Regions from separate parts of the Gottfriedia sp. NPDC057991 genome, predicted to be linked through region 2. Evidence: riboswitches for the same ligand, from Rfam matches in the RefSeq annotation. Region 2 holds a riboswitch; the other holds the start of a gene.
The links. A riboswitch is a leader RNA that binds a small molecule or an ion and turns the genes downstream of it on or off. The one in region 2 is predicted to bind S-adenosylmethionine.
Positions count from the first base shown of each region.

Region 1: linked by a shared signal. The riboswitch ahead of ACFVR2_RS22385 (bifunctional homocysteine S-methyltransferase/methylenetetrahydrofolate reductase) and the one ahead of ACFVR2_RS11855 (methionine ABC transporter ATP-binding protein) in region 2 are both predicted to bind S-adenosylmethionine.

Region 1 is NZ_JBHVQN010000008.1:34,771-38,890, forward strand. It holds gene ACFVR2_RS22375 (hypothetical protein) at 1-178, shown strand, start outside; gene shc (squalene--hopene cyclase) at 203-2,068, shown strand; SAM riboswitch class I at 2,181-2,284, shown strand; gene ACFVR2_RS22385 (bifunctional homocysteine S-methyltransferase/methylenetetrahydrofolate reductase) at 2,366-4,120, shown strand, end outside.
Region 2 is NZ_JBHVQN010000003.1:52,632-73,605, forward strand. It holds gene ACFVR2_RS11805 (DUF3298 and DUF4163 domain-containing protein) at 144-860, opposite strand; gene ACFVR2_RS11810 (serine hydrolase domain-containing protein) at 969-2,072, opposite strand; gene dltX (teichoic acid D-Ala incorporation-associated protein DltX) at 2,428-2,571, shown strand; gene dltA (D-alanine--poly(phosphoribitol) ligase subunit DltA) at 2,583-4,097, shown strand; gene dltB (D-alanyl-lipoteichoic acid biosynthesis protein DltB) at 4,094-5,245, shown strand; gene dltC (D-alanine--poly(phosphoribitol) ligase subunit 2) at 5,261-5,500, shown strand; gene dltD (D-alanyl-lipoteichoic acid biosynthesis protein DltD) at 5,497-6,714, shown strand; gene ACFVR2_RS11840 (2-hydroxyacid dehydrogenase family protein) at 7,586-8,557, shown strand; gene metQ (methionine ABC transporter substrate-binding lipoprotein MetQ) at 9,041-9,862, opposite strand; gene ACFVR2_RS11850 (methionine ABC transporter permease) at 9,885-10,553, opposite strand; gene ACFVR2_RS11855 (methionine ABC transporter ATP-binding protein) at 10,555-11,559, opposite strand; SAM riboswitch class I at 11,699-11,809, opposite strand; gene ACFVR2_RS11860 (hypothetical protein) at 11,888-12,250, opposite strand; gene ACFVR2_RS11865 (thioredoxin family protein) at 12,455-12,778, opposite strand; gene ACFVR2_RS11870 (ribonuclease M5) at 12,794-13,144, opposite strand; gene gcvH (glycine cleavage system protein GcvH) at 13,361-13,744, opposite strand; gene ACFVR2_RS11880 (arsenate reductase family protein) at 13,790-14,146, opposite strand; gene ACFVR2_RS11885 (acyl-CoA dehydrogenase family protein) at 14,915-16,699, opposite strand; gene ACFVR2_RS11890 (acetyl-CoA C-acetyltransferase) at 16,770-17,945, opposite strand; gene ACFVR2_RS11895 (3-hydroxyacyl-CoA dehydrogenase/enoyl-CoA hydratase family protein) at 17,967-20,348, opposite strand; gene ACFVR2_RS11900 (YuzL family protein) at 20,598-20,738, shown strand; gene ACFVR2_RS11905 (proline dehydrogenase family protein) at 20,915-20,974, opposite strand, start outside.

The DNA.
Region 1 (4,120 bases), on a different contig from region 2:
TTCATTTACTTGGTTCGGATTTAAAATAATGGTGTTACCGTTTAGCTTATTAGCATTTATTATTTCAATTATTTATTTTAGTAAAAAAATAGAAATCGAGGCATTGGAAGATATTGATGAAATTGAAGAAATTGAAATTGAGCATTCAACAAGAATGGAAAAATACCATCAGCCTTAAAAAAATTTGAACTGAGGTGGTAAAATGGACCTCGAAAATATTGTTTTACGAAATATTGAAGAGCGGATCAAACGTCTAAGAACGAAACAAGATGAAGAAGGTTCTTGGGAATATGGTTTTGAAGGTTCATTATTAACGGATAGTTTTATGATTTTATTAATGAATGATCTTGAATACAAAAATCAAAAGGTAATTGATGGGATTATTGATCGTATTATCAATCTTCAACATCCGAATGGAGCTTGGAAATTATACGAGGATGAAAAAGATGGTAACTTAAATGCAACAGTACAAGCTTACATAGCTTTATTAATCTCAAAAAAGTATACAAAAGAACATTCAAGTATGAAAAAAGCTGAAAAATTTATTCGTGAAAACGGTGGTATAAAAAAAACGCATTTTATGTTAAAAATGATTCTGGCTACTCATGGTTTAATTGAGTATCCTAAATTATTTTACTTTCCAATGAGCTATTTTTTACTGCCAGATAAAATGCCGTTAAGTTTATTTGATTTAAGTAATTATGCTAGAGTTCATTTAGTTCCAATGATTCTTTGTATTAATAAGCGATTTAAAGTGAAATTGGATGACGATTTAAATATTGATCATCTTCTAGAAACTAGTGAAGTAGAATGGTTTTATGAAGAGAGAGGGAGTTTTTACCAATTTTTACTTGAAGAAGGTAAAAAGCTAGCGTCATATCCTCTCTATTTTCACCAAAAAGGATATGAAAAGGCAGAAAGATTTATACTAGATCGTATTGAAACAAATGGAACTTTTTACAGCTATGCCAGTTCTACATTTTATATGATTTATGCTTTAATGGCTTTAGGTTATGAAGCTACTTCATCTGTCATTCAAAATGCGCTACAAGGACTTCTTTCATATGCAGCCGATACAGAAGCGGGACTTCATATTCAAAATTCGCCATCAAAAGTTTGGGATACTGCATTATTGTCATATGCAATTCAAGAAGCTGGTTACCATATAAGTGATCCGATTGTTGCGAAATCGATCAACTACTTAATCAAGAAACAACAAAATATGAATGGTGACTGGAAGGTTCATGCTAAAAATTTAAGTCCTGGTGGTTGGGGCTTTTCTGATGTAAATTCTTTTATCCCAGATAATGATGATACAGGAGCAGTTTTAAGGGCGCTTGCAAGAAGTGCTTTGGATCAAAACACGATTCATGAAAGTTGGTTGAGGGGAGTTCATTTTTTACTTGGACTTCAAAATGACGATGGTGGTTGGGGAGCATTCGAAAAAAATGTAACGAATAAATGGTTAACATTTTTACCAATTGAAAATGCAAAAGATGCAATCATCGATCCGTCTACTGCAGATTTAACTGGACGTATATTAGAATTTATAGGACACTATACGACGATTTCAAACGATGATCCGATTGTGAAAAAGACGGTTAATTGGCTTTTAAAAAACCAAAAATCAAATGGTAGTTGGTATGGTAGATGGGGAATTTGTTATATTTATGGAACTTGGGCAGCAATTACTGGTCTTAGAGTTGTAGGGATTCCTAAAAATCATGAGGCAATTAAAAAAGCTGAGAAATGGTTAGTTAGTATTCAAAATGAAGACGGAGGTTGGGGAGAATCAGGTCTTTCACCTGTTAAAAATAAATATGTTCCTTTAAAATATAGTACGCCTAGTCAAACAGCGTGGGCAGTCGATACTTTACTATCGATTCGTAATAAAGAGGATGAAGTAATTAGAAAAGGGATTAAATTTTTAACTACCCAAAGTGAATTGCCTAATAAAGCATTAACTTATCCAACCGGATTAGGATTACCTGGTCAGTTTTACATTCATTACCATAGCTATAATGAAATTTATCCGCTATTAGCACTAGCACACTATAAAAATAGTTAAATAATACTATTATGTAAACAAAATAAATTTATTTTTGGAAATCTTTCCATAAATGTCTTTTCTTTATCATATAAATATAGTAAACTGTTTTATATTGAATATAACTAAATAATCCTTATCGAGAGTGGTGGAGGGACTGGCCCTTTGAAACCCGGCAACTTTAGCGAAAGCTAAAAAGTGCTAAATCCAGCATGTTTAAAACATGAGAGATAAGGCGTGATCTGTACTTAAACGTCATTCTCTCATTTTTTTTGAGGGAATGGCGTTTTTTATTTTATATAAACGGGAAGTGATTGAATGGGCTTATTGGAAAAGTTAAAAGATGGAATTGTTTTAGGTGATGGCGCAATGGGAACACTTTTGTATTCTGGCGGACTTCACAGCTGTTTTGAAGAACTTAATATTACTGAGCGTGATCGAATCATTCATATACATGAACAATATATAGATGCTGGCGCAGAAGTAATTCAAACAAATTCGTACGGTGCTAATGCTGGAAAACTGCGACAATATGGTTTGGAAAAGCTTGTTAAGCAAATTAATCAAATGGCTGTTAGAAATGCTAGAGCGGCATCAAAAGGAAGAGCTTTAGTAATTGGTGGTATAGGTGGAATGAAATACGTAGGTTCTACTTTTACTACACCTTTAGAACGAGAAATGATGCTACTTGAGCAAGCTTCAGCGTTACTAGAAGAAGGCGTAGATGGGATCATGCTTGAGACATTTTATGATGAAAATGAATTATATGATGCTGTAAATCTATTAAGAGGAAGAACAGATTTACCGATCATTGCACAAGTTACACTACAAGAAATTGGCATCATGCAAAGTGGCCAATATATTGAAAAAATTCTTCCTAATTTAATTGATTTAGGTGCAGATGTAGTCGGAATCAATTGTCATCTTGGACCACTTCATATGCTGGAGTCATTAAATACTGTTTCATTACCAACGAATGGTTACTTATCGGCATTTCCGAATTCAGGATTACCACTATACAATGAGGGAAAATACGTATACAAATCGAATCCAGAATATTTTGAAGATATGGCAAAACCATTTATTGAACAAGGTGTAAGACTAATCGGTGGATGCTGTGGTACAACACCAGCGCATATCGCTGCTTTACGAAGTAAGATTGATACTTTACAACCGGTTACAAAAAAAGATGTGAAAAACAGAACAATTAAAATTACAATTCCTAAGCAAGAAGAACAAAAGAATGAAACTTTACCAGAAAAGGCAACAAAGAGAACGACGATCATTGCAGAGCTAGATCCGCCAAAAACACTACAAACGAGAAAGTTTTTTGAAGGAGCGAAAGCATTACATAGCGCAGGGGCTGATGCAATTACGCTAGCAGATAATCCATTAGCTTCACCTAGAATTTCGAATGTTGCGATGGCATCACTGCTTCAAAGATTGGATGTACCAGTCTTGACCCATTTAACTTGTAGAGATCGTAATATGATTGGACTTCAATCTCATTTAATGGGGCTATCTACATTAGGATTAAATGAAGTTCTTGCTATTACCGGTGATCCAGCAAGGGTAGGAGATTTTCCAGGTGCAACTTCAGTATACGATGTAGCATCACTTGAACTTATTCGAATGATTAAGGAAATGAACGATGGTAGGCTATATTCCGGTAAAAGTTTAGGAAATGGAACGAGATTTTCTGTCGCAGCAGCTTTTAACCCGAATGTTCGAAAGTTTGATGCCGCAATTAAAAGGCTTGAGAAAAAGGTTGAGGCGGGAGCAGATTATTTTTTAACTCAGCCAATTTATGATTTTGAAACGATTGATAAGTTATATGAGTCAACACGTCATATTAAACAGCCAATATTTATTGGAATTATGCCACTAGTTAGTAAGAAAAATGCTGATTTTATCCATTATGAAGTTCCAGGAATTACTTTATCTGAAGAGGTAAGAAATAGAATTTCATCTGTTGAACCTGAGAGAGCAGTTGATGAAGGGAAAAAAATTGCAAAAGAGCTTATTGATTATGTTAAGGATAAATTTAATGGGATTTATTTTATCACTCCATTT
Region 2 (20,974 bases):
AGTGTAGAGAAATTTTTAGAGGTTTCTCTACACTCCTAGTACCTTTTATATATTGTAGGTTCTTTCTGCTTTTGTAAAAGGAATTTATTCATCTTTCAAATATTTGCTCAAGTATAAATTTAAACAGAAGAAAAACGAATTTTTTATTGATAAACCTGCACTGGTATAAAGGCTTCAGGCATACCAGCAGCATATGCAGCTACTTCATATTCTTTAAAGATTAATTTAATGCCCGCATGGTCAAATGCCCATAATCTATTTTTGTCACTTAAATCAATCTCGTTAGGAGATTTTATTAATACATACCCCTTATATTTCTTTTGTAATTGCTGATAAGCATATTCTTGGACGGATTTTGTATTTTCGTTTATTAACTTAGATAGCGGAACTACTTCACCTGTTTTCACGTCAAAATTAAATGTAGTTCCCATTGTCATTCCATGTGCTCCACCTGTATATGAATACTCATTATAAATAACACTTAATTTATCAAGATTATTGTATAGTATTTTATAAGTAAAAACATATTCATAAGGTCTCCACGGCCCTTGGCTAGCATCCCATTTTGACTTTGCTTCTTTCTCTTCTTCTAATAGCTTCAAACGATTACTATTCGCTAAATCAGCACCTTGTTTTAACATACTATTGATCTTTTCTTGTGCGGTTGAATTCGATGCTCCACTTATTTGTGGATACTTAATCGGTGCATCATTTAGTTTTTGTTCAGTAATTTTAATATGTCGCGGTAATGAGTTTTCATTGATTCGAGCTTTAGTTTCCGCATTAACAAATTTAATAGAGCCCAAATTAATACTGCTAGTCATTATGATTAATAAGAAATAATATAGAAACTTTTTCACTAGACTCCTCCTATTTTCTTTATCAAAAAATAGTATGAGTATCTTTTAAATTATTTATGAAATATTTTATGAGGGTCTAGATTCTTACAATCAATTAACAGATTGTTCTCAAGTCATTTTGTTAACTAGTTTAAATAAGTTCATTGCTATTTCAAAAGTGTTTGGTTTCACCTTTTGACTATTAGAAAACACAATAACATATGTTTTTGAAACAGGATCGAAGACATTCATACAATTAATACCTGGAACTACCCCATGATTGTATAAATACTTTCCTTTATTATAAATTCCGAATGCATAATGATTTTGATACGGCTTAATAAATTGAGTAAAACTTTTACTTAAAATAAGTTTATTTGAAATAAGTGCCTCGTCCATTTTTTGTAATCCTGAAACCGTTGAATAAATATCTCCGCAGCCTAATAAATAATTAAAATTTGGGATTCTTAATTGCTTCGGATCATTTTTTGATTGAATTAATAAATAACCTAGGGCATGATTGCTTTTTTTATAAAAATCATTACCTTGTCCAATTTCAGTCATATTCGCTTTATCGAAAATATGTGTTTTTACATATTCTCCATAAGGAATTCCAGTTACTTTTTCAATAACGTAACCAAGTAAAATATAATTTGTGTCATTGTAATCCCATTTGTTTAACGGTTTATAATGTACATTTGATTTAACTACTTTCTTTATCAGATTTGATGATGAAATTGGATTAAATAACTCTTTTTGTCTTTTAATCCCTGAAGTATGTGAAATTAAATGAAATAATGTTAATTTTGATCCATTTGGAAAGTCGGGTATATATTTTGAAATCGGATCGTTAAAAGATATTTTGCCTTCTTCTTTTAATTGCATTAACAACGTTGAAACAAAAAATTTAGAAATTGAGCCAACTGGGTAATAGGTACTTGGTGTGTTCGGTAACTGATTTGGGATATCTCGATAACCGTATCCTTTATTAAGGATATTTTCTTCATTCTTCCTTACAAGAACAACTCCGTTAAAATGAATTTGCTGTAAATAGCGATCAATCTCTCCAGTATTCTTATTTTGATCATTAGTAAAATCAACTTTATTTATCGTAGAGTGATTCGAAACTGTCACTTTCGAAGAGTTTTTATTCCAGATAAAACTACAAAAAGGAGACATAATTAAAACAGTTAAGAAACTAGGAATCAAGAACAAATAAATTTTTTTTATCATATACCGATCTCCCATTGTGCAGGGCTAAGAGGATTTTCCCATATTCCCTTTTCCCCATTATTTTTACCTTACCCTTATTTTTGCTGTGCAATCTTTTAGTCCCAATCACCTTCTATCTAATAGCTACTGTATCGAAAACTTTTAGATCGTGATTAAGAAAAGATTCACTTAAATAACTTATCCTAATTGTATTAACAATTTTGTCCATTAATCTTTAAAATTGAATTAGAAAAAATTTACTTAACCTTTAATAATTTATTATCTGTCTTTAATTTTAAAAGGTGTTTTGTTAATTTTTCATCTTTTTTTCGGTGTTATAATACGTCTAGCTAAAAATTAAGAAAGGTGAAAAAAAATGGGTAAAATCCATATTTTCCGTTCAAAGACTTTAAGATTTTTATTTTATACTGCGTTTTATTTATCTATTTTACTTGCACTACTCTACTTATATGGATTTAAAGATTCATTTACAGGGACCTTTATATATAACGATTTTTAGGACGTGAGCTGATGAAATCAATTATTGAGCAAATAGATTACTGGGCAATTAATACCCCAAACACTATCGCATTTCAAAATAGTGATTACTCTTTAACATATAAAACTTTAAAGCAACAATCAGATGCGATTGCTAGCTGGATGATTAAAAATAATTTTACGAATAAGCCCATTATTGTTTATGGACATATGCAGACAGAAATGATTTCCATTTTCTTAGGAAGTGTAAAAGCAGGTTGTGCATATATTCCCGTTGATGAGTCTATTCCTTTTGAAAGACTCAAAAAAATGATTGCAAATTCTGGAGCAACTTTACTAATTACACCAAAAGAAATTACTTTAGAGGTTGAATCCGTTAAAATCATAAATTCCGGAGAACTAAAGGAGATTATTGATTCTACTAATCTAGTCAAATCTTTAACTGATTTTTATGTTAAAGACGATGATACATTTTATATTATCTATACTTCCGGTAGCACTGGAGATCCGAAAGGTGTGCAAATTACTGAAAAAAACTTACGTAGTTTTACCGATTGGATATTGAAGGATTTTAATATACACAATGGACAACGATATTTGAATCAAGCTCCTTTCTCTTTTGATTTATCAGTAATGGATTTATATCCATCGTTATTATCGGGTGGCACACTCATTGCTGTTGAAAAATCTTTGATTGAGCGACCAAAAGCATTATTCGATTATTTAAAGGAAAGTGATATTGAGGTTTGGACTTCTACACCTTCATTTATAGAGATGTGTATGATGAATCCAAATTTCAGCGAATTCTTACTACCAAACTTAAAGACTTTTCTTTTCTGTGGTGAAGTACTATCGAATAATAGTGCTAAACAGCTTTTATCTAGATTTCCTAATGCCGAGATTTATAATACTTACGGTCCAACAGAAGGAACAGTTGCTGTAACATTCGTCCAGATTACTGAGAAAGTCATAAACAAATATTCTCCATTACCGATTGGAACTCCGAAAGACGATACAATCATTTACATTATGGATGAATTGGGGAACCCACTTCCAGAAGGAGAAACAGGGGAAATTATTATAGCTGGTCCAAGCGTTGGTAAAGGTTATCTTAATAATCAATTAAAAACTGTTGCAGCCTACTATCAAATAAATGGTATGCGCGCCTATAAAACAGGTGATTCTGGTTACTTTGATCACGGACTATTGTTCTATAAAGGTAGGATCGATTTTCAAGTAAAGCTACACGGGTATCGGATTGAAATTGAGGACATTGAAAATAACATTAGAAGATTACCATTAGTCCATTCTGCAGTTATATTACCAGAGATGAAGGATGGTAAGTGTATAGATTTACATTGCTTAGTAGTCGTTAAAGAACACGATTTCGAAAAGGAATATCATCTAACACGTTTTTTAAAACAAGAATTAAATAAATATATGCCAACTTATATGATTCCAAGAAAATTTAGTTATTTACGAAGTTTACCAATGACTACGAACGGTAAAGTTGATCGAAAAAAATTATTGGAGCAAACTTACCAATGATTCCATATGGAAGTTTTACGTTTTTCGGTATTTTATTTGTTCTATTAATCCCAGCAGTCATTTTAGGCTTTTTAGGAAAAAGATCAACTAACTACACAACATTTCTTTCATTTGTGTTTTTATTATTAGTCTTTTCCTCTTCTAAAATACAAACCTTCTATCTAGTTGCTTTTATAATATGGGTAGTTATTTTAATAAAAGGTTATAGTGTTTATCGGAAGAATGCGAACCATTCAACTGTTTATTACTTAAGTGTTTTTCTATCAATTTTACCTTTAATATTTGTAAAGGTTTCACCTATTTTTGAAAGCACAACACTTGTAGGGTTTTTAGGAATTTCGTACTTAACATTTAAAGCAACACAAGTCATTATTGAAATTCGCGACCACAGTATAAAGGAAATAAACATTGTTGATTTCTTGAAGTTTTTATTATTTTTTCCAACGATCTCTTCTGGACCAATTGATCGTTTTAGAAGATTTCAACAGGATTGTCAAAAAAAGCTAACGGCTATTGAATACCAGGAGTATTTTCAAATTGGTGTTCATAAAATTTTTATTGGTTTTCTCTATAAATATATAATTGGTTATTTAATTAACGTTCATATACTTGAAACACAACTTGTAGTAGGGCATACTTTCGTCTCAAATCTAACGTATATGTATGCATATAGTCTGTACTTATTTTTTGATTTTGCTGGTTATAGTGCATTTGCAATCGGCGTTAGTTATTTAGTAGGTATTAAAACACCTGAAAACTTTAATATGCCATTCATTAGTCGGAATATAAAAGACTTTTGGAATCGCTGGCATATGAGCTTATCATTTTGGTTTCGTGACTATGTATATATGAGAATGGTATTCTTACTGACTAAGAAAAAAGTGATAAAAAATAGAAGAAATATATCTTATATCAGTTACACTACTTTATTTTTACTAATGGGTGCATGGCACGGGATCCAAATAAATTACCTACTTTATGGTTTATACCAAGCCATATTGATGTGTAGTTTTGATTGGTTTGAACAATTCAATAAGAAGAAAAAGATTTGGAAAAATAATAAACTAACACATGTATTTGCGGTTATTATTACATTCCATTTTATTTGTTTCGGATTTTTAATATTTTCAGGACATCTAGTTAACTAAAGGAGAATGAGTATAATGGAAAATTTAAGAGCAGAAGTTTTAAAAATTTTAGCAGATTTATGTAATACAGATGAAGTGATTGAAAATCCAGATATTCTGATTTTTGAAGAAGGATTATTAGATTCATTTGGTACAGTTAGCTTATTAGTTGAAATCGAAGAACAACTTGGTATCAACGTAACGATTTCTGACTTCGATCGCGAGGAGTGGGCAACACCAAATAAAATCATTTCGATTTTAGAGGCTAGAAAATGAAAAAAGTTCAATTTTTTGGGATGATAACAGCTATTTTCATTTTTTTACTAGCTTTGTATCTTCCAAATTCTTTTTATGAACTATTCATTACAAAAAAACGATTAAATAATACAGCAGCATCTTTAAACCCTGAAACATTTCAAGGGACTTTACTTCAAAACAAAATGTTAAAAGACCCAAAATTTCTACCTATTTTTGGGTCTTCAGAACTTGCTAGAAGAGACCCCTTCCATCCTTCAAGATTTTTTATGGGAGAAAAAGATGAATTTACTCCCTATCTAATTGGTCGAGGGGGATCACAAAGTCTCGTTCATTTTCTTGATTTAGCATCTTTAGGTGATGGAATAAAAAATAGAAAAATTGTGTTTGTTTTATCTCCACAGTGGTTTATTCCACATGGCATTGACGATACTCATTTTTCACCTAATTATTCTGCACTTCAAACTTATTCATTCGTTTTTAATCATACAATTGATATTTCAGTAAAGAGACAAATTGCAAAGAGACTTTTAACGCTGTCAATTATCAAAAAAGACTCTTTATTAGTTACACAATTAAAATCATTTATTTCAAATAACAAAAAAATTAAGTTCGAGGCTATGGCTGAAAAACCGTTAGCTTACACATATTTAAAAATACTTGAAAAGAAAGATCTTTTTGATACCGTTATAATGGATCCTGATAAAAACTTCCGATTAAAAAAATCAAAATATGAAGATTTATCCTGGGATCGAGTAGCTCAAGTTGCCGATAAAATTGGCAAACGTGAATCAACTTCTAACCATTTCGGTATAATTAATAAATACTATATAAAGCATATTCAAAATCGTCTTCCATCTTTAAAAAATTATAAACGAAATAGTAACTATGGTGTATCGCCAGAATATGATGACCTTCAAATGGTATTAGCATTATTAAAAAAAGAGCACACAAAAGCGTTATTTATTTCCGTTCCAGTAAATGGACCATGGTATGATTACGCTGGTTTCCCTAAAGAAGGTAGAGAAGTTTATTACAAAAAAGTAAAAAAACAAATTGAAGATGCTGGATTCCAAGTAGCTGATTTTTCTTCACATGAATACGATGAGTATTTCCTAAAAGATACAATTCACTTAGGCTGGAAGGGCTGGGTATATGTAGATCAATCTTTAAATAAGTTTTATTCAGTAAAACGTACTCCCCCTACTGCAAGTTTAAATCATAGATATCAATGAAAAAAGCAGACTAGTGTCTGCTTTTTTTACGCTGTTGAAAAACAACCTAGTCAATTAATTATCAAATTTTCGTAAAAGGAGTAGAGTGATGTTGATTTCCATTACAGAATGCTCGCTTTCCATGGGGCGAGACCTGAGCGGCCTCGGCAAGCCTGCGGGGTCTCAGCCTTCCCGCATATCCCATAGGAGTCGAGCATCCCTCCATTCCAATCAACTTATTCATCAAAAAAAGCCTGCAATAAATCCTAATCAAATATCCTTTACTTAGAGCAACCTACTGTAGTATATTAATCAGCTTGTAGGTCAATTAATATCGAACATTAATTAAACTAATCTACTGAATTTGTTTTTCTAAAAATTAGCTCATAATATTTTTAACTTCTGAAAAAAATCATTACTAGTGATTATTGGAACATGAAATTGCTCAAATATATTAACAATTAAAACCATTAATAAATCAGCCAAAAAATGATAATTTTATCATTAAATAAATGTTCATTTAATGTCCGTTTTCCCTATTGACCATTTTATATTTCAACAGCGTGAAAAACCATCTTGTCAATAAACTTCCAAATTTTCGTAAATTAAAATCATTATTTTAGCATCAAAATATGAATTTTAACATCAATAATGCTCCACTTAATATTGTTTTCCTTATAGACCGTTTTATATTTCAACACTCTGTAAAAAATGAAATATAAAATACATTTCATTATTTTGATAAATAAAAGTGAATTAGGTTGCTGAAAACACTTTAAAAATAAATATATTCTTTAAACTGCCAAATACTAAAATAAACAAAACGTATAACTTCATTTATAATAAATAGGATAACATTCACTCATTAAATTATTGAAAGAAGGTTTCTAATTTGGCACATATCTTAGTAGCTGGAAAAATCCCAGAAAAAGCTGAGCAATTATTAAAAGATCATCATGTCATTGTTTATGAAAATGAGCAATTAATTACAGAAGATGAATTGTGTGAACTTGTTGGTGGGGTAGATGCAATTTTAAGTTTACTATCCACTCCAATCACAAAAAGAGTAATTGATGCTGCTAAAAATGTAAAAATTATTGCTAATTACGGAGCAGGATTTAATAATATCGATGTAGATTATGCAACTAGCAAGGAAATTCATGTTACAAACACTCCACTTGTTTCTACAGACGCAACTGCTGAGTTAACTTTTGGAATCCTCCTAGCAGTTTCTAGAAGAATAGTCGAAGGAGACGAACTTTGCCGTACAAAAGGTTTTGAAGGGTGGGCTCCATTATTCTTTAGAGGAACAGAAGTATCAGGAAAAACTTTAGGTATTTTTGGTTTTGGAAATATCGGACAAGCTGTAGCTAAACGAGCTAGGGCGTTTAATATGAATATTATTTATCATCAACCAAGAAGATTAAGTAATGAACTTGAACAAGATTTAAATGCCACTTACGTATCAATGGAAGAACTTTTACAGACTTCTGACTATATTACCCTTCATTCTCCTTACAAACCTGAGCTACACCATTTATTTGGAAAAGAAGAGTTTTACAAGATGAAAGATACTGCGTTTTTTATCAATGCAGCGAGAGGTCCTTTAGCGAACGAACAGGAATTAGTAGATGTATTAAAGGATGGCGTTATTGCGGGAGCGGCTCTAGATGTATTTGAATTCGAACCAAAAATAACAGAAGAGCTAAAATCACTTACAAATGTTGTATTAACACCTCATATCGGTAATGCAACATATGAAACTCGTGATGCTATGTCAGAAATAGCAGCTAAAAATATTATTGAGGTTATGGCTGAACGACCACCAATCTCACCTGTAAATCAAATTCTTGTGAAGAATTAAAAATAAAAAGGGGCTGTTTCATAAGATAGATTAAATGACTTATGTGCATCCCTTTTTTTAATAGGCTTTTGTATCACTATCTAGTTGAATTTGTAGTGGGAGGTATTTTCGTTCATTTGTTGCTCATGATCGATCTTTTTTATAAATGATTAGCAGTTTTTATCAACTTTTTATTCGATATAGAAAGAAAACTGAACGCATTTACTAATCCTCCATTTAAAAGTTCTACAATTGTACAATTTTAAGGTCGTAATACCTTAACTCGTATAGATAATTTTTTATTTTATTTGCGATTCCTTGGGATTTAATTGCAAATTTGCTAATTTTATTTGCGATTCTCAAATTTTAATTGCAGTTTTGCCAATTTTATTTGCGATTTTCAAAATTTATTTGCAGTTAATCGTTTTTCAAATGAATCTTTATTACCTATATAAAAAAGAGGGTTCCCACAAAAACTCACTTGGGATACCCTCTCTTTTTTTATTATTGACTTACAGGTACTACAGCACCTTTATATTTTTTAATGATGAAATCTTGAATTTCTTTTGAGTGTAATACTTTTACAAGCTCTTTAATTTCTTTTTTATCTTTATCGCCTTTACGAACAGCAATAATGTTTACATATGGAGATTCTTTACCTTCTAAAGCGATAGCATCCTTCATTGGGTTTAATCCAGCATCAATCGCGTAGTTTGTGTTAATTAGTACTGCATCCCCTTCATTGTTTTGATAAACTTTTGGAAGCATACCAGCGTCTACGTCAGCTTGGAATTTTAAGTGTTTTGGATTCTCAGCAATGTCTTTAATTTGAGCAGTAGTTGGATCAATTCCAGCTTTAAGTTTAATTAAACCTTCTTGTTGTAATAAGCTTAACATACGACCATGGTCAGCTACTGAGCTACTCATGATAATTTTAGCTCCATTTGGTAGATCGTCTAAGCTCTTATATTTTTTAGAGTAAACTCCGATTGGCTCGATGTGAATTCCACCAGCGTTTTCAAATTTATAACCATTTTCTTTCATTTGAGACTCTAAATATGGAATGTGTTGGAAATAGTTTGCATCTAATTCTTTTGAAGCTAGTGCTTTATTTGGTAGTACATAATCTTGGAATTTAACAATTTTTAAGTTAATTCCTTCTTTTTTAAGGATTGGTTTAGCTTGTTCTAAAATAACTGCGTGAGGTACATTTGATGCACCAACCACTAATTCTTTATTTTTATCTTCTCCACCTTTATTACATGCCGCTAAAGATAATGCTAAAACACCTGCTCCTAATAAACTTGCGATTTTTTTGAATTTCAATGTCAGTTCCTCCCTTATATGATTAAGCTCTTTTATCTATTTTCGTTGTTACTGAATCACCAATAAATTGAAGAATAAATACGATTAATAAAATAATAACTGTCGCAACAAGAGTTACTTGGTTATTAGAACGTTGGTATCCTTCCATAAATGCTAAGTTACCAAGTCCACCGCCACCTACTACACCAGCCATTGCTGTATAACCAACAATTGCGATTGTAGTAACTGTTAAACCTGAAATAATTGCTGGTAAAGCTTCTGGTATTAATACTTTTACGATGATTGTAAAAGTACTAGCTCCCATTGCTCTTGCAGCTTCGATTACACCTTTATCAATTTCACGTAATCCGATTTCGACCATCCTTGCATAGAATGGTGCAGCACCGATAATTAATGCAGGTAATGCTGCTTTTGCTCCAAGCATAGAGCCAAGTATAAAGATCGTAAATGGAATTAATAGAATAATTAAAATGATAAACGGTATTGAACGAAAAATATTTACAAACGCTGCTAGGATTGTATTAAAAAATTTATTTTCAAGAAGCTGATCTTTACTAGTTAAAAATAAGAATAAACCTATTATTAGTCCAAAAATGAACGTTGCAAGCGCAGCGATTACTGTCATGAATAATGTTTCTTGAGTAGCTAAAAGCATTGCATCCCAATCAACATTCGGAAAAAGTTGTGTCATCTTATGCTACCTCCACTTCAACTTGTTTTGATTCTAAATAAGCGATTGCTTCTTTGATGTTTTTTATGTCACCAACAAGTTGAATCTTCATTGTCCCATAAGAGCCTTCAGCGGTTTGAACAATTTTTCCTTGCAAAATGTTAATCTCAATATCAAAGTGCTTAACTACCTCAGAAATATGCGGCTGATCTGCTTGACCATTTTTAAATGTTAGCTTGTAAGTATTATCTTTCCCATCACATTGAGAAATTACTTCACCTTCATCATTGCCTTTAATTTGTGTCACAAATTTCTTTGTAATTGGTTGTTTAGGGCGAGTAAATACATCAACAACATGGCCTTCTTCTACTACATTTCCGTTTTCCATTACAGCTACTCGTTGGCAAATCTTTTGAATTACATGCATTTCATGGGTAATCAGGATGATTGTAATACCAAGCTGTTTATTAATATTTGTCAATAAAGCTAATATTGAATCTGTTGTTTCTGGATCTAATGCCGAAGTCGCTTCATCACATAAAAGAACATCTGGATTATTAGCAAGTGCTCTTGCAATTCCGACACGTTGCTTTTGACCTCCACTTAGTTCAGAAGGATAAGCATTTTCTCTACCTTCAAGTCCTACAAGTTTAATTAATTCTTTCGCACGATTAATGCTTTCCTTTTTTGAAACTTTAGCAATTTCAAGAGGGAAAAGTATATTTTCTAACACAGTTCTTGACCACAATAAGTTAAAATGCTGAAAAATCATTCCTATTTTTTGTCTTGCTTTTCTTAATTGACTAGATGAGCATTTAGAGATCGATTGACCATTAATAATTACTTCACCTGATGTAGGGGACTCAAGTCCATTTAGCATACGTAATAACGTACTTTTCCCTGCGCCGCTATATCCGATCATGCCAAAAATTTCACCTGCTTCAATATTTAAAGAAACATTTTGTACTGCGGTAACTGTGCCCTTTTTACCTTTGTATATTTTACTTACATTATTTATTTGAATCATACACTTGATCTCCTTTCAAAACATTCTAACAACTTATCTTTCAATTTTTTGTAAGTAAGTACTTTTTTAGTCGCATAAAACAAAAAAACCTTTCAACTCACATGAGCAGAAAGGTTTAACATACAAAAAGTATTCCTTTCTCTCATCTCTCAAAGCATATGCTTTGCAGGAATTAGCACCATTTCAATGACGATCATTGACGGTTGCTGGGTTTCACAGGGCACAGTCCCTCCACCTCTCTCGATAAGAGTTAATCTTACGATCTATTAAGTTGTTTCACGTAATTTCTTTAACGTAAGTCCAATTCTACAAAGTTAGACACTAGTTGTCAACAATTTTCTAAAAGTTTTTTTTCGTTTTCAACACTCGTATATTGAAAAATCGTTTCCATTAGTAGTAATAATCGATAGTTCCCTTCAAAAGAAGCATCATTCAGTTTTAATAAAAGTCCTAACCTTTGCGAACCTGAATTTAGATATTCCCATCCATCTTTTGAAAAGTTAACTCTAAGTTGCGAAATCGAACGATCAATTACCTCGATAAAAGGAGCCTTTTTACTTAACTTTATAAATACTTTTTCATTTAGACAGTTAAATTCTACAATCCTTTCTTCGATTGGCAAAATGATTTGTAAATATTCCTTTTTTATAAATAAGTTTCTTGCTTGTCCTATCCACTCCTTGATTTCCATAATAAACACCTCTCCCGATTTCTTTAATCTTATTTTCTCATAGATAAGAGGTGTATTCTTTATATTTCGCTCGACATTTACTTTGATAAAAATCTATATTTTAATTTTATTTCTACAACATTCAACTCATTTCCCGAGAAATATGTCTAAAATCAGGAAATATTTTTAGCCATATAAAAAGAGTGCAACAAACAGTCTGTGCACTCATCTTTTAATATATAAATTATATTTTTTTAACAATTCATGTAAATATGGTACAGATTGAAAAGCGTAAATTTTTTGTTTCATTTCCCCATTTTCAAAAATAAGTAAACAAGGTACACTTTCAACCTTCCAGCTTTGAGCTTCCTCCACTATTTCATTAATATTCACCTTACATATAGGTAAATTTGGCAGAATCTCATTGACAACTTCTAGCATTTTAGATGCTACTTGGCATGTACCACACATTGCGGTATATATATAAATTACTGTTGTCTCTTTGGAGTGAATCCTTTGTAATATATCATTCTTTGTCCATTGCTGCATAATCTTAATTCCTCTTTAATTTGTTCGTAAATAATCTGTAAAGACTAAAATATCCGCCCCTAATAATACACTAGCTAAATGTTGACTCGGAGCTGTTGCCACTTCTCGATAACTTCGATCAATGTACAGATGCTCTGCCTGTGGAAATTCTCTTTTTAAGAGTCTTCGAAGCTTTTCACCGGCCTCATCTGCATCTACTAACACATAGATTTCTCTTAAATCTAACATTTCAGCAAGCTCATCTAGCTTTGAAGTACCAACTGTACCATTTGTACAGATAATATCTACAGGCTCCTTTATGATCGTCTGTATTTTCCTCTTATCAGTAGTACCTTCGACAATGATAACTTTTCTTTGATCTTCAATATTCACTGGGCATCACCTAATGTATAGGACTCAAAAGCTTTTGACTAAAAATCTTTTGTATATAGTATATTCGATTTCCCCTTAGTTGTTTCCTTTTTTTCCCTAAATGAAAATGTCCCTTTAAATTATGTTTTATGTAAATAAGTTAAGCTTTATTACATTAATTATACACATAAAATAAAAAAGCGCCCAAATTGGACGCTTAATTTTAGATAATTAATCTTGATTGATCATTTCTTCGTATTGACCAGCAGTCATTAACTCATCAAGTTGAGAAGCATTTGTTGCTTCAACAACTACCATCCATGCTTTTTCGTATGGAGATTCGTTTACGAATTCAGGATTTTCATCTAGATCAGAGTTTACTTCAATTACTTTACCACTGATTGGAGCATATAGTTCAGAAACTGTTTTTACAGACTCAACGCTACCGAATGGCTCATTAATAGTAAGTTCATCGCCTACTTCTGGTAGCTCAACAAATACGATATCTCCAAGCTCTGATTGAGCGAAATGAGTAATACCGATATAGTATTTATTACCTTCAACTTTTACCCACTCATGTTCTTCTGAATAACGTAGTTCATTTGGAATTGACATTGTGAAATCCTCCTCAGATTAATTACCTTAAATTATATAGTTATTTTATAACCAAACCTTTTCAAATACTTCCTCATTAAAACCAACTGTCGCTTGATCTCCATTAAAAAGTAGAGGTCTTTTAATTAATTTACCATCCGAACTTAGTAGTTCTAATAGCTCGTCCTCAGTTTTCGTTGGAATAACATCCTTCAATCCAAGCTCACGATATTTAACGCCACTTGTATTAAATAATTTATTTATAGAAATTCCACTTGCTTTATAAAGATCAGCAAGTAACTCCTTTGAAGGTGGATTTAATGTAATATCAATTGCTTCAACCGGAATATTATGTTCTTTAAGCCAAGAAGCGGCTTTTCGACAAGTTCCACATTTTGGATATGTATAAAAAATGATACTCATTTTAGCAACTCCTCCCAAATTCTATTTTATCACAGGGAATATGCGAGTTAAAATAGTTCCGTTCGAAAATTCTGTAATAAATTGTCGTCAGAACCATTATACCAATATTAACATTCTTAAACTAGTAAAATGTTCGTGTTTATAGATACTACCGAACAAAACTCCTAAATATTTTAATGGAAATTAAGTTATTTCTTAAGAACTTAAAATGATTATTTAATAGTTCTCCTCACCATTTACTAGTATGGCACAACTTATGGGAAAAATATCCTTTCTACTTCGATAAACTGTACTTAATAAGAGTAAGCCCTCTACTTCATTAGCTATATTTCAATACTTAAATAAGAAAAAACAGTCAAAAAGCCTTCATGGCAATTTAGTTTTGGAAATTACCTGTCCCAATAGCTCGCTATACGACATGCTCTTTATTACGTACTGATTTTCCTACTACCGAAGAGACAAGGAGAAATAGAACTGTATTTGCATTCCCATTATGCCCAAGCCTTATAATGTGTACAAAATGAATTTGAGGAAGGGCTACAGGAACTACTAGATGTAGCAAATAAAGCATATGAATAAGGTAATTTAAAACGCTTTAAACACTGTCTTCAAGTTTTCTGGAAATACAAAAATCATACAACCAATGAAATAGAGAATAAATTTATGGAGTTATTAGCCTAAATTGAGCTCCTAAAAGCCGTTTGATATTTGCTTCACAAATGTTAAATAAAAAAACTGCCAATTGGCAAATTGGCAGTTTTTTTATTATTAAACAGTATAACGCTCTTCTTCTAATACATTAGCTGCAATTTCACGCTTCTTCGCAATCACATTAATTGGCGTATGACGTGTAAACTTACGAAGTGCTGAAGTCATCATTCTTAATGTGTCACCAGACTCAACAGCAACAAGTGTTTCTTTCGCATGTGCTTCGATTTCATTAAAAGCTTCTTGGCAGAATACTTGCGTATAAAGTAATTTTTGGTTTGATTTTTCTAAACCTACTTTATTGATCGCTTTTTCAGTACGTAGAACTGTCGATTCCATTGCGTAAATATTGCTTACGATATCAGCAATATTTACTAGAATTTCTTGTTCAGTACTTAATCCTTTACCGAATTTTTGAACTGCTAATCCAGCAATCATGATTGCGATTTTTTTCGCATTACGAACTAAATATTTTTCTTGCTCTAAAGGAGTATCTCCAACTTCTTCAGGCATTAGCATCATTAACTCTTCTTGAATTTGTTGTGCTTGTTGAAGTAATGGAAGCTCTCCGCTCATTGCTTTTCGAAGGTAAGTGCTTGGTACAATTAAACGATTAATTTCGTTTGTTCCTTCAAAAATTCGATTAATACGAGAATCACGGTAAATACGCTCAATTTCATATTCAGCCATGAAGCCATATCCACCGTGGATTTGCACTCCTTCATCAGCTACATAATCTAACACTTCTGAACAGAAGAATTTATTTAAAGAACATTCAATCGCATATTCTGCTACAGCTGCAGCTACTGCTTTTGGATCTTTTGCTTGCTCCTCAGTTAATTGACTAAAGCGATCTTCGAAAAGTCCTACAGTACGATATGCTGAACTTTCACTTGCATAAATTTTTGTAGCCATACTAGCTAATTTTTCTTGAATTAGACTAAATTTAGCAATTGGTGTTTTGAATTGTTGGCGTTGGTTAGCATACGTTGCAGATAATTCTAAAGCACGTTTTGAACCACCAACTGTACCTACAGCTAATTTATAACGACCAATATTTAAAATATTAAATGCAATAACATGACCTTTTCCAATTTCACCTAAAAGGTTTTCTACTGGAACTTTTACATCTTCTAAAATCAATGTACGAGTTGAAGATGATTTAATACCCATTTTCTTTTCTTCTGGACCAGTCGAAACACCTTCATAATCTCTCTCAACGATAAATGCTGAGAAATGCTCTCCATCAATTTTTGCATAGACAACAAATACATCTGCAAATGCAGAGTTTGTAATCCATTGTTTTTCACCATTTAAAACATAGTGAGTTCCTTCAGCATTTAATTTAGCAACCGTTTTTGCTCCTAATGCGTCTGAACCTGAACCTGGCTCAGTTAGTGCATAAGCTGCAAATTTCTCACCTGATGCTAAGCCTGGTAAATAACGTTGTTTTTGATCATGATTTCCAAATAATACGATTGGAAGTGTGCCAATCCCTACGTGCGCTCCTTGAGAAAGTGAGAATCCACCACCACGTGAAATTTTTTCTGTAATTAATGCCGAGCTAATTTTATCTAATGCGATTCCGCCATACTCTTCTGGAACATCTGCAGCTAATAATCCTAGCTCGCCAGCTTGTTTTAATAATCTTACAGTGCGGTCGAATTCGTGTTGCTCTAAATATTCTAATTCAGGTAAAACTTCATTCACTACAAAATCTTCAGTTGTTTTTGCAATTAATTTATGCTCATCTGTAAAATCCTCTGGTGTAAAAACTTTATCAAAAGTCACTTCTGTTGTTAAAAAGCTTCCGCCTTTAAGTAAGTTACCGATTGTTTTTTCCATCAAAAATTCCTCCTATTTTCTATTTACTTGTATGAAGACATGATTCTAACAATCTATTTACGTACATCTATTAAACTAATTCAAATACTCCGGCAGCTCCCATTCCGCCACCTACACACATTGTTACGATCCCGAACTGCTCTCCACGACGCTTCATCTCATGTAATAAAGATAAAGTTAATTTAGTACCAGTACAGCCAAGTGGGTGCCCTAATGCAATTGCTCCACCATTAACATTTACTCGGTCTTCATCAAGACCTAAGTGACGAATAATTTGAATTGATTGGGAAGCGAAGGCTTCATTTAATTCAAATATTCCAATGTCAGATAAACTTAATCCTGCTAATTTAAGAGCTTTTGGAATTGCTTCAACTGGTCCAATTCCCATAACCTCAGGAGCTACTCCAGCGACTGCGAAAGAACGGAATTTTAATAATGGACTTAACCCTTCAGCTTCCGCTTTTTCACGATCCATCACTAAGACTGCTGCTGCCCCATCACTCGTTTGTGAAGAGTTTCCAGCCGTTACTGAACCTCTCACATTAAATGCTGGTCTTAATTTAGCTAATACTTCAGAAGATGTAGCTTCACGTACACCCTCATCTTGAGAGAAAGTAAAATTCTTTTCTTCTAATTTATTGTTTACGTTAACTGAACGTAGCATTACATCAACTGGAACGATTTCGTCTACAAAACGTCCTTCTTTAATAGCTGCTGCTGCACGCTTATGACTACGTACCGCAAAAGCATCTTGATCTTCTCTTGAAATGCCATAACGATTGGCAACTTGCTCAGCAGTATGCCCCATACCCATATAATACTCTGGTGCATTTTCTACTAATCTACTATTTAAACGAGCAACATGCCCTCCCATTGGAAGTAAACTCATTGATTCTGCTCCGCCCGCAATAATCGCTTCAGAATGACCTAACATAATTCGTTCACTTGCATAAGCAATACTTTGTAGACCTGAAGAACAATAACGGTTCACTGTAATTCCTGGAACTGAATGCGGTAATCCAGCTAGTGCCCCTATATTACGTGCCATGTTGAATCCTTGCTCGGCTTCTGGGGATGAGCAACCAAAAATAATATCATCGATTGGACCATCGTAATTTCCAGCACGCTTTAATGTTTCTTTTACAACTAATGCCCCTAAATCATCTGGACGAACTGTTGCTAGTGACCCCTTTTTCGCTTTACCTACAGGTGTTCTCGCACCCGCTACAATAACAGCTTCTCTCATGTTCTTCCCTCCATCTTTAGATTAATTACGTAACGGTTTTCCTTTTACAAGCATGTGTTGCATACGTGCTTGAGATTTCATTTCAGAAATTAAATTTAAAAATGCTTCACGTTCAATATTTAATAAATACTCTTCGTCTACTAACGTTCCGAATGGTACTTTTCCACCTGCAATTACATACGCTAATTTCTTAGCAATTGTTAAATCATGTTCACTAATATAGCCAGAATAGTACATTGAGTTTGCACCAGCTAATAAAGTTGCATAACCAGACTCACCAACTACTGGTACTTTTACACGAATTGGAGCGCTATAACCAGCTTCATATAACTCAAGTACTCGTTGTTTTGCTTCATAAATTAAATGATCTGCATTAAATACTTTGCGATCTTCATGATTTAGGAAACCATTTTCAAATGCTTCTTGTGCAGAAGTCGATACTTTTGCCATTGCAACTGTTTCAAATACTCGATTTGCAAGACCTTGTAGGTCAAACTCAACACCTTCTGGGAACTGTTTTAATTGTTTAATGTAAAGCTCTTTACTACCGCCCCCACCTGGGATTAAGCCTACTCCAACTTCTACTAAGCCCATATAAGTTTCAGAAGAGGCAACTACACTAGCAGCTGGTAAACAAATTTCAGCACCACCACCTAATGTCATACCATAAGGAGCTACAACTACCGGTTTATCCGAGTACTTAATTTTCATCATTGCTTGCTGGAATCCTTTAACAACCATTTCAATTTCAAAATAGTTGTCATCTTGCGCTTCCATTAAAATCATTGCTAAATTAGCACCAACACAGAAGTTTTTAGCTTGGTTACCAATTACTAAACCTTTATAATTCTTTGAAACTTCGTCAACTGCGAAGTTAATCATTTGCGTAATATCCATACCAATCGCATTGCTCTTTGTATGGAATTCTAAACATGCAACTCCATCACCAAGGTCAATTAAACTCGCACCTGAATTTTGTTTAATCATTCGACCTTGTTCTTTTAAAACTCTTAATTTAACTTCTTTATCATTTCTTACTTGCTCTTCATATTGGCCATTATGATAGAAGCTAGTAACTCCATTGTCTTGCTTATAAAATGTTTCGTTACCACTATCGATCATATTCTTAACCCAATTCGGTACAGTTAAGCCTTCGCTTTCCATACGTACGACCGATTTGGATACACCAATTGCATCCCAAATTTCAAATGGTCCTAAATCCCAGCCAAATCCCCACTTCATTGCTTGGTCAATTCCGACGATGTTATCAGAAATTTCACCAGACAATTCAGCTGAATAGACTAATACCGGGCTAATAATGCTCCATAAGAAGTTACCTGCTCGATCATCAGCGTATACAAGCGCTTTCAACTTATTCGCTAAGCCTTTAACTTGTTTAATGCTTTCAGTTGAAGCCGTTTTTAGGCTTTTTCTTTCTCCATATTCAAATGTGCTTGGATCTAATTCTAAGATTTCTTTACCTTGCTTTAGAAAGAATCCTTGCCCAGACTTACTTCCAAGCCAATTACGATTAGCCATTTCCTTCATAAATTCTGGAACTTTAAATACTTCTTTCTCTTCGCCTTCTACTAGCTCATACACATTGTTTGCAACATGGATAAATGTATCTAAACCAACTACGTCCAAAGTACGGAATGTAGCACTAGAAGGGCGTCCAATCATTGGTCCAGTAATTGAATCAACTTCTCCAACACTGTATCCGCCTTTTAGCATTTCTTGTACAGTTACAAGTAATCCATAAGTTCCGATACGGTTTCCAATAAAGTTTGGAGTATCTTTTGCTAATACAACGCCTTTACCTAAAACGTCTTCTCCAAAACTTTTCATAAATGTAAGTACTTCTTCAGATGTATGTTTAGTAGGAATAACTTCTAATAATTTTAAATAACGTGGTGGGTTAAAAAAGTGAGTGCCTAAGAAATGTTTCTTGAAGTCATCTGAACAGTCTTCAGACATTGCTTCAATTGAAATACCTGATGTATTTGAGCTCACGATTGAGCCTGGTTTGCGGTATGCATCTACCTTTGCTAATACTTGTTTTTTAATTGCTAAATTTTCAACAACTACTTCAATAATCCAATCAACTTCGCTTAAACGACTCATGTCATCTTCAAAGTTACCTGCTTGAATTAACGTTAAGTTTTTCTTAGACGCAAGAGGAGCTGGCTTTTGTTTCAATAATTTCTGAATAGCCGTTTGACTAAATCGATTACGAAATTCTTTGGAGTCAGTAGAAAGACCTTTTGCAGCATCTTCCTCAGATAGTTCTCTTGGGACAATATCAAGTAATAATGTTGGAATACCTATGTTTGCCAAGTGTGCAGCGATACCAGATCCCATCACACCAGAGCCGAGTACAGCGGCTTTTTTAATTTTTTGGATCATATGCATTTCTCCTCCTCATATCTTGAATGAATACTCATTCACTTTCTGGATAAAACAATCCATTATCAATGAGCTCTCTTCTTCCACTATATGATAAATTCTTATTTTTCGCAATAAACAAAAAGTTCAAATTAGTAAAATTTTATTTATGATCTAAATTCCTCCCTCTCCTTTTTTTATCACACTCCATTTTTTACTAATAAGTTTATTTAAATAGGTTAGTCTAAGAAATGGAGGTGATAAGATATGAAACGTGAAAGAAATCCATCAAAGGGTGGAGTTAGTGCAGCAAGTGTTCAAGGTAATGCAAGTCATGGAGATCAAAGAGAAGAAAAAGGTAGACAAAGTAACAATCAGCAGTACGGTAAAAAAAATATGGGTCAGTAAGCTTTTTTCACTCAAATTTAATAAAAAAACTAGGACCTTACTGATTTAAGCAATTATATGAATAATGTTGTTTTACTAATAACTACTTATCACAAAAAATCCTGTATAAAGAGAAAAAGGCTGACTAAAAAGGATCCTCACTCAATCCTTTTTAGTCAGCCTCTTTAATTTTAAAATTATTTACTGAACATTCCTTTTAATACGAATGCAACGTTTGCAGGGCGTTCTGCTAGACG